Pseudobacter ginsenosidimutans: one gene and its partners. The protein of the gene in region 1 interacts with the protein of each later gene in a pairwise test. Links are inferred from orthologs where the notes say so. Each region holds a gene or a part of one and is shown in the gene's direction. Other genes may lie near its edges.

The links. The genes of interacting proteins can lie anywhere in the genome.
Region 2: the proteins of FSB84_RS04090 (region 1) and ftsZ interact in binary tests that used the Escherichia coli proteins (3 or more experiments, as listed by UniProt). The link is inferred for Pseudobacter ginsenosidimutans from one-to-one orthologs.
Region 3: the proteins of FSB84_RS04090 (region 1) and ftsA interact in binary tests that used the Escherichia coli proteins (3 or more experiments, as listed by UniProt). The link is inferred for Pseudobacter ginsenosidimutans from one-to-one orthologs.

What each region holds. Positions count from the first base shown.
Region 1 is NZ_CP042431.1:1,037,825-1,040,849, reverse strand. What follows is about bases 69-2,885. They hold FSB84_RS04090 (rod shape-determining protein), read left to right. Parts: upstream 69-872; coding sequence 873-1,898; downstream 1,899-2,885. Other genes in these bases: FSB84_RS04080 (rod shape-determining protein MreD), read left to right, coding at 2,768-2,885; mreC (rod shape-determining protein MreC), read left to right, coding at 1,920-2,771; FSB84_RS04095 (alpha/beta fold hydrolase), read right to left, coding at 69-628. Also shown: more of FSB84_RS04095, read right to left, coding at 1-68; more of FSB84_RS04080, read left to right, coding at 2,886-3,025. UniProt on the Escherichia coli protein: Forms membrane-associated dynamic filaments that are essential for cell shape determination. Acts by regulating cell wall synthesis and cell elongation, and thus cell shape.
Region 2 is NZ_CP042431.1:2,934,114-2,937,089, forward strand. It holds ftsZ (cell division protein FtsZ), read left to right. Parts: upstream 1-912; coding sequence 913-2,040; downstream 2,041-2,976. Other genes in the region: ftsA (cell division protein FtsA), read left to right, coding at 1-814; FSB84_RS31815 (hypothetical protein), read left to right, coding at 2,043-2,813; FSB84_RS11955 (TIGR01777 family oxidoreductase), read left to right, coding at 2,945-2,976. UniProt on the Escherichia coli protein: Essential cell division protein that forms a contractile ring structure (Z ring) at the future cell division site. The regulation of the ring assembly controls the timing and the location of cell division.
Region 3 is NZ_CP042431.1:2,932,873-2,935,737, forward strand. It holds ftsA (cell division protein FtsA), read left to right. Parts: upstream 1-675; coding sequence 676-2,055; downstream 2,056-2,865. Other genes in the region: FSB84_RS11940 (cell division protein FtsQ/DivIB), read left to right, coding at 1-623; ftsZ (cell division protein FtsZ), read left to right, coding at 2,154-2,865. UniProt on the Escherichia coli protein: Essential cell division protein that assists in the assembly of the Z ring. May serve as the principal membrane anchor for the Z ring.

The sequences.
Region 1 (3,025 bases):
ATTGGATGGTTTGCAGATCGGTGAGCGGGATATTGGGTTGTTCCACCAGCAGCTTCATCAGTTTCCAGGAGGTTTTGGAGGATAGTTTGTCTTTGTTCTTCATGGCGTTTTCGTACATCGGTTGTACAAGTTCGGCTACATCCTTGTAGACGGCCGTCGAGTCCGGCACCAGGTTGGCACCGGTGAATGCCATTTTTTTCACTTTTTTGGGATGACGGATAGCCAGCAGCAGACTGTTGATACCGCCATCGCTCCAACCTATCACATTGGCAGAGTCGATACCCATTGCCGTGAGCAATGCGTCATAATCGTCTGCCATCATTTCGTATGTGAGTGAATCGCCATTGTCGCGGGTCTTACCTTGTGCGCGATTATCTGCGAGAATCACTTTATAGTTTTTCTCGAAGTATGGTATCTGAAGGCTGAAATCCGCTATGGATCCGCCATTGCCGTGGATCACCAATAATGGCTCTCCGGTCCCGTACACTTCAGTATAGATTTTTATTCCTCTGAGCTCGTAATATTTGCCTGTGGCAGGATTGTTGCCGTAAGGAACTTTTTTCTCCTGAGACTGCACCAGGAGTGAAGAAAAGAAGATGATGAAGAGAGCAAGGATAAGTTTTTTCATGTGCGTTGATTTTTCTCCGTGAATAGTAATGCAATTGTCAGAAAAATGAAATACTTTTCAAAATACAATTTACGGTAGTAAGTGGCGTTAGTGCATGGAAAGGATACAGGTTTCGCTGGTATCCACACTTGTTGAAAAATTACTGTCCGGATCATAGTTTCGCTGTGATTACACTTTGTTATTATCGATTATTTAATTCAATTTTGCAGGCATAACTTTCAATCCAAAAATCTGACCTTTCAAAATGGGCTTATTCAACTTTTTCACCCAAGAGATCGCGATTGACCTGGGTACCGCTAACACCCTGATTATACATAACGATGAGGTAGTGGTGAATGAACCGAGTATTGTGGCGTTGGACCGTAATAATCTGAAAAATGTATTGGCGGTAGGGAAGAAGGCCCTGATGATGCACGAGAAAACGCACGAGAGCATCCGCACGATCCGTCCCCTGAAGGATGGTGTGATCGCGGACTTCAATGCTGCCGAGCTGATGATCCGTGAACTCATCAAAATGGTGTATCCCAAGAAGCCCCTCTTCCCCCCAAGCTGGAGGATGATGATCTGCATTCCAAGCAGCATCACAGAGGTGGAGAAACGTGCTGTTCGCGACAGTGCGGAGCAGGCAGGAGCCAAAGAAGTGTACCTGATCCATGAGCCCATGGCAGCTGCCCTCGGTATCGGGATTGATGTAGAAGAACCAGTTGGTAACATGATCATCGACATAGGTGGTGGTACTACCGGCATCACAGTGATTGCACTGGCCGGTATCGTGTGCGACCAGAGTATCCGTATCGCAGGTGACGAATTCACCGCGGATATCATGGAAGCCCTCCGCCGCTACCATAGCCTCCTTATTGGTGAACGTACCGCCGAACAGATCAAGATCAATATCGGTGCCGCCATGAAGGACCTCGACAACCCGCCTGATGATATCCCCGTAAACGGCCGCGACCTCGTAACCGGTATCCCCAAACAGATCATGGTGAGCTACCAGGAAATCGCGGAAGCGCTGGACAAGAGCATCTTCAAGATCGAAGAAGCCATCCTCAAAGCCCTGGAAATGACGCCGCCCGAGCTGGCTGCCGATATCTATCGCAGAGGCCTTTACCTCACCGGAGGTGGCGCCCTGCTCCGTGGCCTCGATAAACGCCTCAGCCAAAAGATCAAACTGCCTGTCCACGTGGCAGACGATCCTCTGAAAAGCGTTGTTCGCGGAACCGGCCTGGCCCTGAAGAACTACGAGCACTATCCGTTTGTAATGCGTTAGGACTTTTAAAACTTACCTCCTTTGCGTAACATTTTTCTCTTCATCAGAAAATTCTTCAATTTCTTTTTCTTCCTGGTGATGCAGATTACCGCGCTGTATATGCTGTTTCATTACAATGAATTCCATGAAGCAGCATTTATGGGCGTTGCCAATGATATTACGGGTAAGATCAGCAAACGCTACAATAACGTTGAATACTACTTCCATCTCAAAAAGACCAATGAAAGCCTGGTACAGGAAAACGCCATGCTCAGGAACCTGCTCAAACAGGATTTTGAAGTGGCCGATACCAGCACAACTTTCAGGATGGACTCCATCCCTTATGATACTACCGGCATCCGCCGCAAATATTTGTACCGTGATGCGAAAGTGGTGAACCGCTATCTCATCTTCCCCAACAACTATTTCACACTCCACCGCGGAGAAAAACAAGGTGTGAGAAAAGATATGGGCGTGATCAGCCCCGATGGCGTAATGGGTGTGGTGGTGAACACAGGCGATAACTACTCTGTTGTAATGAGCCTGCTCCACCTGCAAAGCCGCATCAGCGGCCGTGTGAAGAAAAGCGGAGAAACAGGTCAGGTGTACTGGGACGGTAAAAGCCCTTCCACTATCTTCATCAATAACCTTCCGAAAAGCGTACCCATTCAAAAAGGCGACAGTATCGTTACCAGCCAGTACGGAACCTATTTCCCCCAGGGAATCCTGATTGGCACAGTAATGGAAATCATGAACGATAAATCCAGCAATTTCTACACCCTCAAACTCAAGCCTGCCACCAATTTCGGCAGTGTTGAGCATGCATTGGTGATCGAAAATCTGCAGGCTGATGAACAAAAGAAATTAGAAGAGGCAGTAAAAAAGAATCAATGAGTGATCTCGTCAGAAATATTATCCGGTTCTTCCTGTTTATCCTGATACAGGTATACGTGTTGTTCCGTATTCCACCGATCCACAGTTTTGTGGTGGCCTACCTGTATTTCCTCTACATTCTCTGGTTGCCCTTCAATATGCCGAGGATAGCTGTTACACTGGTATCTTTCCTGCTGGGGCTTTCACTGGATTTCTTTACAAAAACTCCGGGTCTTCATGCTGCACCCTGCGTGCTCATCGGATATCTGAGGCCC
Region 2 (2,976 bases), 1.9 Mb from region 1 along the record:
GCAACCGCTGGCTTCTGCTGCGGCTGTGATGGGACATGAAGACCTGGAAGCAGGTGTTGCCATTGTTGACATCGGTGGTGGTACTACTGACCTCGCCGTGTTCTATGAAGGTATCCTGAAACATACAGCGGTTATTCCTTTCGGTGGTGAGAATATCACCAATGATATCAAGACCGGTCTTGGTGTATTGAAAACCCAGGCTGAACAAATGAAAGTACAGTTTGGCTCGGCTCTTGCTAATGAAGCAAAGACAAATGCATTCATCACTATCCCGGGTCTCCGCGGCATGCCTGCCAAAGAGATCAGCGTGAAGAACCTGGCCAATATCATCCAGGCGCGTATGAATGAGATCATGGACTTCGTTACTTACCATCTGAAACAGGTAGGGCTCGACAATCGTACATTGAATGGCGGTATCGTGCTTACCGGTGGTGGTGCACAACTGCGTCACCTGATCCAGCTGACTGAGTATGTAACAGGATTGAATTGCCGAATCGGTTTCCCAACTGAGCACCTGGCAGCAGGTCATATCGAAGAGCTGGCAAAGCCAACTTATTCAACCTGTATCGGTCTTATCCTGAAAGGATACAGCGATTACGAGAACAACCGTAAGCAGTTCGAACATCAGTTCAGGAAGGTTGAGATTCCTGAAACACTGAAGAAGCCAACTGTGATCGAGAATATAACAGAAGAAATTGCAGAACCGGAGCAATCCGAAAAAGTAAAGAATCGTAAGGGGATCAAAGATTTCTGGGGCAAATTCAAAGACGGCATCATTGACCTGTTCAAAGAAGAAGAGGACCACGCTCTCTAACCCTGGACCCATCGATCATTTACTAACCCATTATTAGAAACTGTCTCCGGATGGGCTTTCAGGTGAAGCGAGGCCTGGTGAGACACAAAACGAAAGCTATGATTCATTTTGATCTACCGAAAGAGAAATCATCCATCATCAAAGTGATTGGTGTGGGTGGTGGTGGCAGCAATGCTGTCAATCACATGTTCGCGCAGCAGATAGAAGGTGTGAATTTCATCATCTGCAATACGGACGCACAGGCCATTGCGCAAAGCAATGTGCCCAATAAAATACAGCTCGGACCACACCTTACACAAGGTCTGGGCGCCGGCGCCAATCCGGATATTGGCCGTCAGGCTACCGAAGAGAGCCTGGAAGAGATCAAACGCATACTGGAAGTGAATACCAAGATGGCATTCATTACAGCCGGTATGGGCGGCGGCACCGGAACTGGTGGCGCTCCCATCATTTCAAAGATCTGTAAAGACCTTGGTATCCTCACGGTGGGTATCGTTACCACACCCTTCACCTATGAAGGAAAGAAACGTCAGATCCAGTCTGATGAAGGTATCAAGAGCCTGAAACAATATGTAGACACCCTGCTGGTGATCAGCAACGATAAGCTGCGTCATCAGTTCGGTAACCTGAAGATGAAAGAAGCGTTTGCGAAAGCAGACAATGTACTGGCTACCGCTGCCAAATGTATCACCGATGTGATCAACAGCACAGGCCAGATCAACGTAGACTTTGCAGACGTTTGTACGGTTATGCGTAATGGTGGTGTTGCCATCCTCGGCAACGCGTCCTGCTCCGGTGAAGACCGTGCACAACGCGCCATTGAAGAAGCGCTCAATTCACCATTGCTGAACGACAACGATATCAGCGGCGCCAAATGGATCCTCATCAATATCAACTCTGCCGAGAACGAACATGAGTTCACGATGGATGAGGTAGACACTATCCAGAACCACCTGCTGAGCCAGGCCGGTGAAGGAACAGATGTGATCCTCGGTTTGGGTTACGATAATTCACTGGGAGACCAGATCGGCATCACCCTCATCGCTACCGGCTTTGAGTACAGTGATCCTTTCACCAAAAGGCTGCGCAGCCGAAGAAAGAAGAGAAGATCCTCTTCAATCTCAGCCAGCAGCCTGAACCTCCCGTTACGCCTGTACCTCCTGTTGCGAGCCAGCAACAGCAGCAACAGCAACAGCCACAGGCTTCTGCCACCAGGCCATCGGTGATCATGCCGAAGAAAGAAGAACCTCCGGTGCAGCCACAAATGGTTGCCGAGCAACCTCCTGCTATCAGGGAAGAGTTGCAACCGAAGCTGGTGGACATGGATTCTCCTTCTGCCTCCACGCCGCTTGTGCTTTTTACGAGCGATGAGCCTGGGAAAAATACCGTGGATAAAAATGATGAGCCGGAAAGGATTGAATGGGTACTTTCGCAGCCTTCCCAACCTGCTCCCCAATTGAACCAGCAGCAAGCTAGCAACGCTGCTGCGTCTCAGAGTTCAGGCGGATTTCTCGCGCGACCATCCAATATTTATGCTGATTCCGCATTTGAAGATTCCAAACAAACTAAGCCTGTGAATCAACCCGTCCAGAACCAAGCCACTGTAAAGCCCGTCAGGGAGGAAGATCCCAATGACATGCAGTTGGTGTTCCGTGATGATATTCCAGCGGCGGATGTGCCTGGGGCCCACCAGACTCCACCAGTTGTTATGGCATCTTCTGTTGAGGAACCAGCGATGCTGGACGAAGCAGAGGAGCAAAAACGTCGCGCAGCCGAAAGGATTCAGAAGTTACGTAACCTGAGTTTCAATATCAACGGCGCTGACCCTAACAATGAGTTTGAAACTGTGCCGGCTTACATCCGCCGCAATCTTGAACTGTACAACACCATCAGCAGTGTTGAGAATTTCTACAGTAATTACGAAGTAAAAAATGATGAGAATAATAAAACCAGTATCTCTACCATCAACACTTTCTTAGATGGAGAGAAACCGGATTGATCCATCGTTCATCTCTTTCCTGTATTAAGTCTATTAAAATACAGCGATTGTTGTTTTTAGTTGTTTCCCTCCTGATTCCTCGGGAGGGATTTTTTTTTGACTAAATTTGTAAAGGCACTCAAATCCTGATTATGCAAACAGTTCTCATTACAGGAGGCACCGG
Region 3 (2,865 bases), 1.9 Mb from region 1 along the record:
TGTCTGCCAGGCTGCCTGTGTTCACCGGCTTTCCAACAGACAAGGCCCGCCTGAATGCCACCGACAGCGCGCTGATGGCGGATATCAAAGGAATGAGCCGGTTCATGCAGAAGGAGCCGCTCTGGATGGCGCAGATCGCACAGGTGGATATTACACCCGACAGAAAATTCGAAATGATGCCCACTATCGGAAGTCATGTGATCGAATTCGGAAATGGACAGGACTTTGAAAAGAAATTCCGCAGACTGCTGATCTTCTATAAAGATGTGCTCAGCAAAACCGGGATGGACACTTATAGCAGGATCAACGTACAGTTCGACAGGCAAGTGATCGGAGTGAAAGGAGGGAGGACTGCAACTGCACCCATTCCTCTGCCCGTAAGGGATAGTTCGTTCAGCAGAACAACTTCCACCTTATCGGCAGGCAGGACAAATCCCGCAAACACCGAAAAACCACCCATAGATTCCCGACCTGCCGCTATCCGGAAGAACCAGTCCGGAGCCAAGAAAAATCCACCTTCGAAAAGCCAGTCCTATGAAACCCCGACGAAACAGTTGAACAAGAAGGCAGGTTCAACGGACACCAAACCCAAAGCTGTGATGCCAAAACGCAATTCCCATTAAATCAATAACAACACAACTAATCAAATAACAACAACTAAAAACAGGATAGATTATGAACAATGAGCAACAACCCATCATCGTCGGGCTGGACATCGGCACGACGAAGATTGCAGCGATTGCGGGTCGAAAGAACGAGTACGGGAAACTGGAGATCATTGGGTTTGGTCGAGCCAACTCCAACGGAGTGAAGCACGGTCAGGTTTTGAACATCGATGAAACCATCAAGGCCATCCGCATGGCACTTGATAACTGCTATGCTTCCAATCCCAACCTGGAGATCAATGAAGTGTACGTAGGTATTGCAGGGCATCATATCAAGAGCCTGCAAACCCGCGGCGACATTGTACGCCAGCACACGGAAGAAGAGATCACTCACCGTGAGATCGACCAGCTCATCGCTGACCAGTACAAAACTTATATCCCTGCAGGTGATCAGATCATCGATGTGATCCCGCAGGAATTTACAGTTGACAACTTTCAGAACATCCCGAACCCTATCGGTTACGGTGGTGTGAAGATCGGCGCCAACTTCCATATCATTACAGGTGATAAGAATGCCATCCGCAATATCAACCGCGCTGTTGAGAAAAGCGGACTGCATACAAAAGACCTGGTACTGCAACCGCTGGCTTCTGCTGCGGCTGTGATGGGACATGAAGACCTGGAAGCAGGTGTTGCCATTGTTGACATCGGTGGTGGTACTACTGACCTCGCCGTGTTCTATGAAGGTATCCTGAAACATACAGCGGTTATTCCTTTCGGTGGTGAGAATATCACCAATGATATCAAGACCGGTCTTGGTGTATTGAAAACCCAGGCTGAACAAATGAAAGTACAGTTTGGCTCGGCTCTTGCTAATGAAGCAAAGACAAATGCATTCATCACTATCCCGGGTCTCCGCGGCATGCCTGCCAAAGAGATCAGCGTGAAGAACCTGGCCAATATCATCCAGGCGCGTATGAATGAGATCATGGACTTCGTTACTTACCATCTGAAACAGGTAGGGCTCGACAATCGTACATTGAATGGCGGTATCGTGCTTACCGGTGGTGGTGCACAACTGCGTCACCTGATCCAGCTGACTGAGTATGTAACAGGATTGAATTGCCGAATCGGTTTCCCAACTGAGCACCTGGCAGCAGGTCATATCGAAGAGCTGGCAAAGCCAACTTATTCAACCTGTATCGGTCTTATCCTGAAAGGATACAGCGATTACGAGAACAACCGTAAGCAGTTCGAACATCAGTTCAGGAAGGTTGAGATTCCTGAAACACTGAAGAAGCCAACTGTGATCGAGAATATAACAGAAGAAATTGCAGAACCGGAGCAATCCGAAAAAGTAAAGAATCGTAAGGGGATCAAAGATTTCTGGGGCAAATTCAAAGACGGCATCATTGACCTGTTCAAAGAAGAAGAGGACCACGCTCTCTAACCCTGGACCCATCGATCATTTACTAACCCATTATTAGAAACTGTCTCCGGATGGGCTTTCAGGTGAAGCGAGGCCTGGTGAGACACAAAACGAAAGCTATGATTCATTTTGATCTACCGAAAGAGAAATCATCCATCATCAAAGTGATTGGTGTGGGTGGTGGTGGCAGCAATGCTGTCAATCACATGTTCGCGCAGCAGATAGAAGGTGTGAATTTCATCATCTGCAATACGGACGCACAGGCCATTGCGCAAAGCAATGTGCCCAATAAAATACAGCTCGGACCACACCTTACACAAGGTCTGGGCGCCGGCGCCAATCCGGATATTGGCCGTCAGGCTACCGAAGAGAGCCTGGAAGAGATCAAACGCATACTGGAAGTGAATACCAAGATGGCATTCATTACAGCCGGTATGGGCGGCGGCACCGGAACTGGTGGCGCTCCCATCATTTCAAAGATCTGTAAAGACCTTGGTATCCTCACGGTGGGTATCGTTACCACACCCTTCACCTATGAAGGAAAGAAACGTCAGATCCAGTCTGATGAAGGTATCAAGAGCCTGAAACAATATGTAGACACCCTGCTGGTGATCAGCAACGATAAGCTGCGTCATCAGTTCGGTAACCTGAAGATGAAAGAAGCGTTTGCGAAAGCAGACAATGTACTGGCTACCGCTGCCAAATGTATCACCGATGTGATCAACAGCACAGGCCAGATCAACGTAGACTTTGCAGACGTTTGTACGGTTATGCGTAATGGTGGTGTTGCCATCCTCGGCAACGCGTCCTGCTCCGGTGAAGACCGTGCAC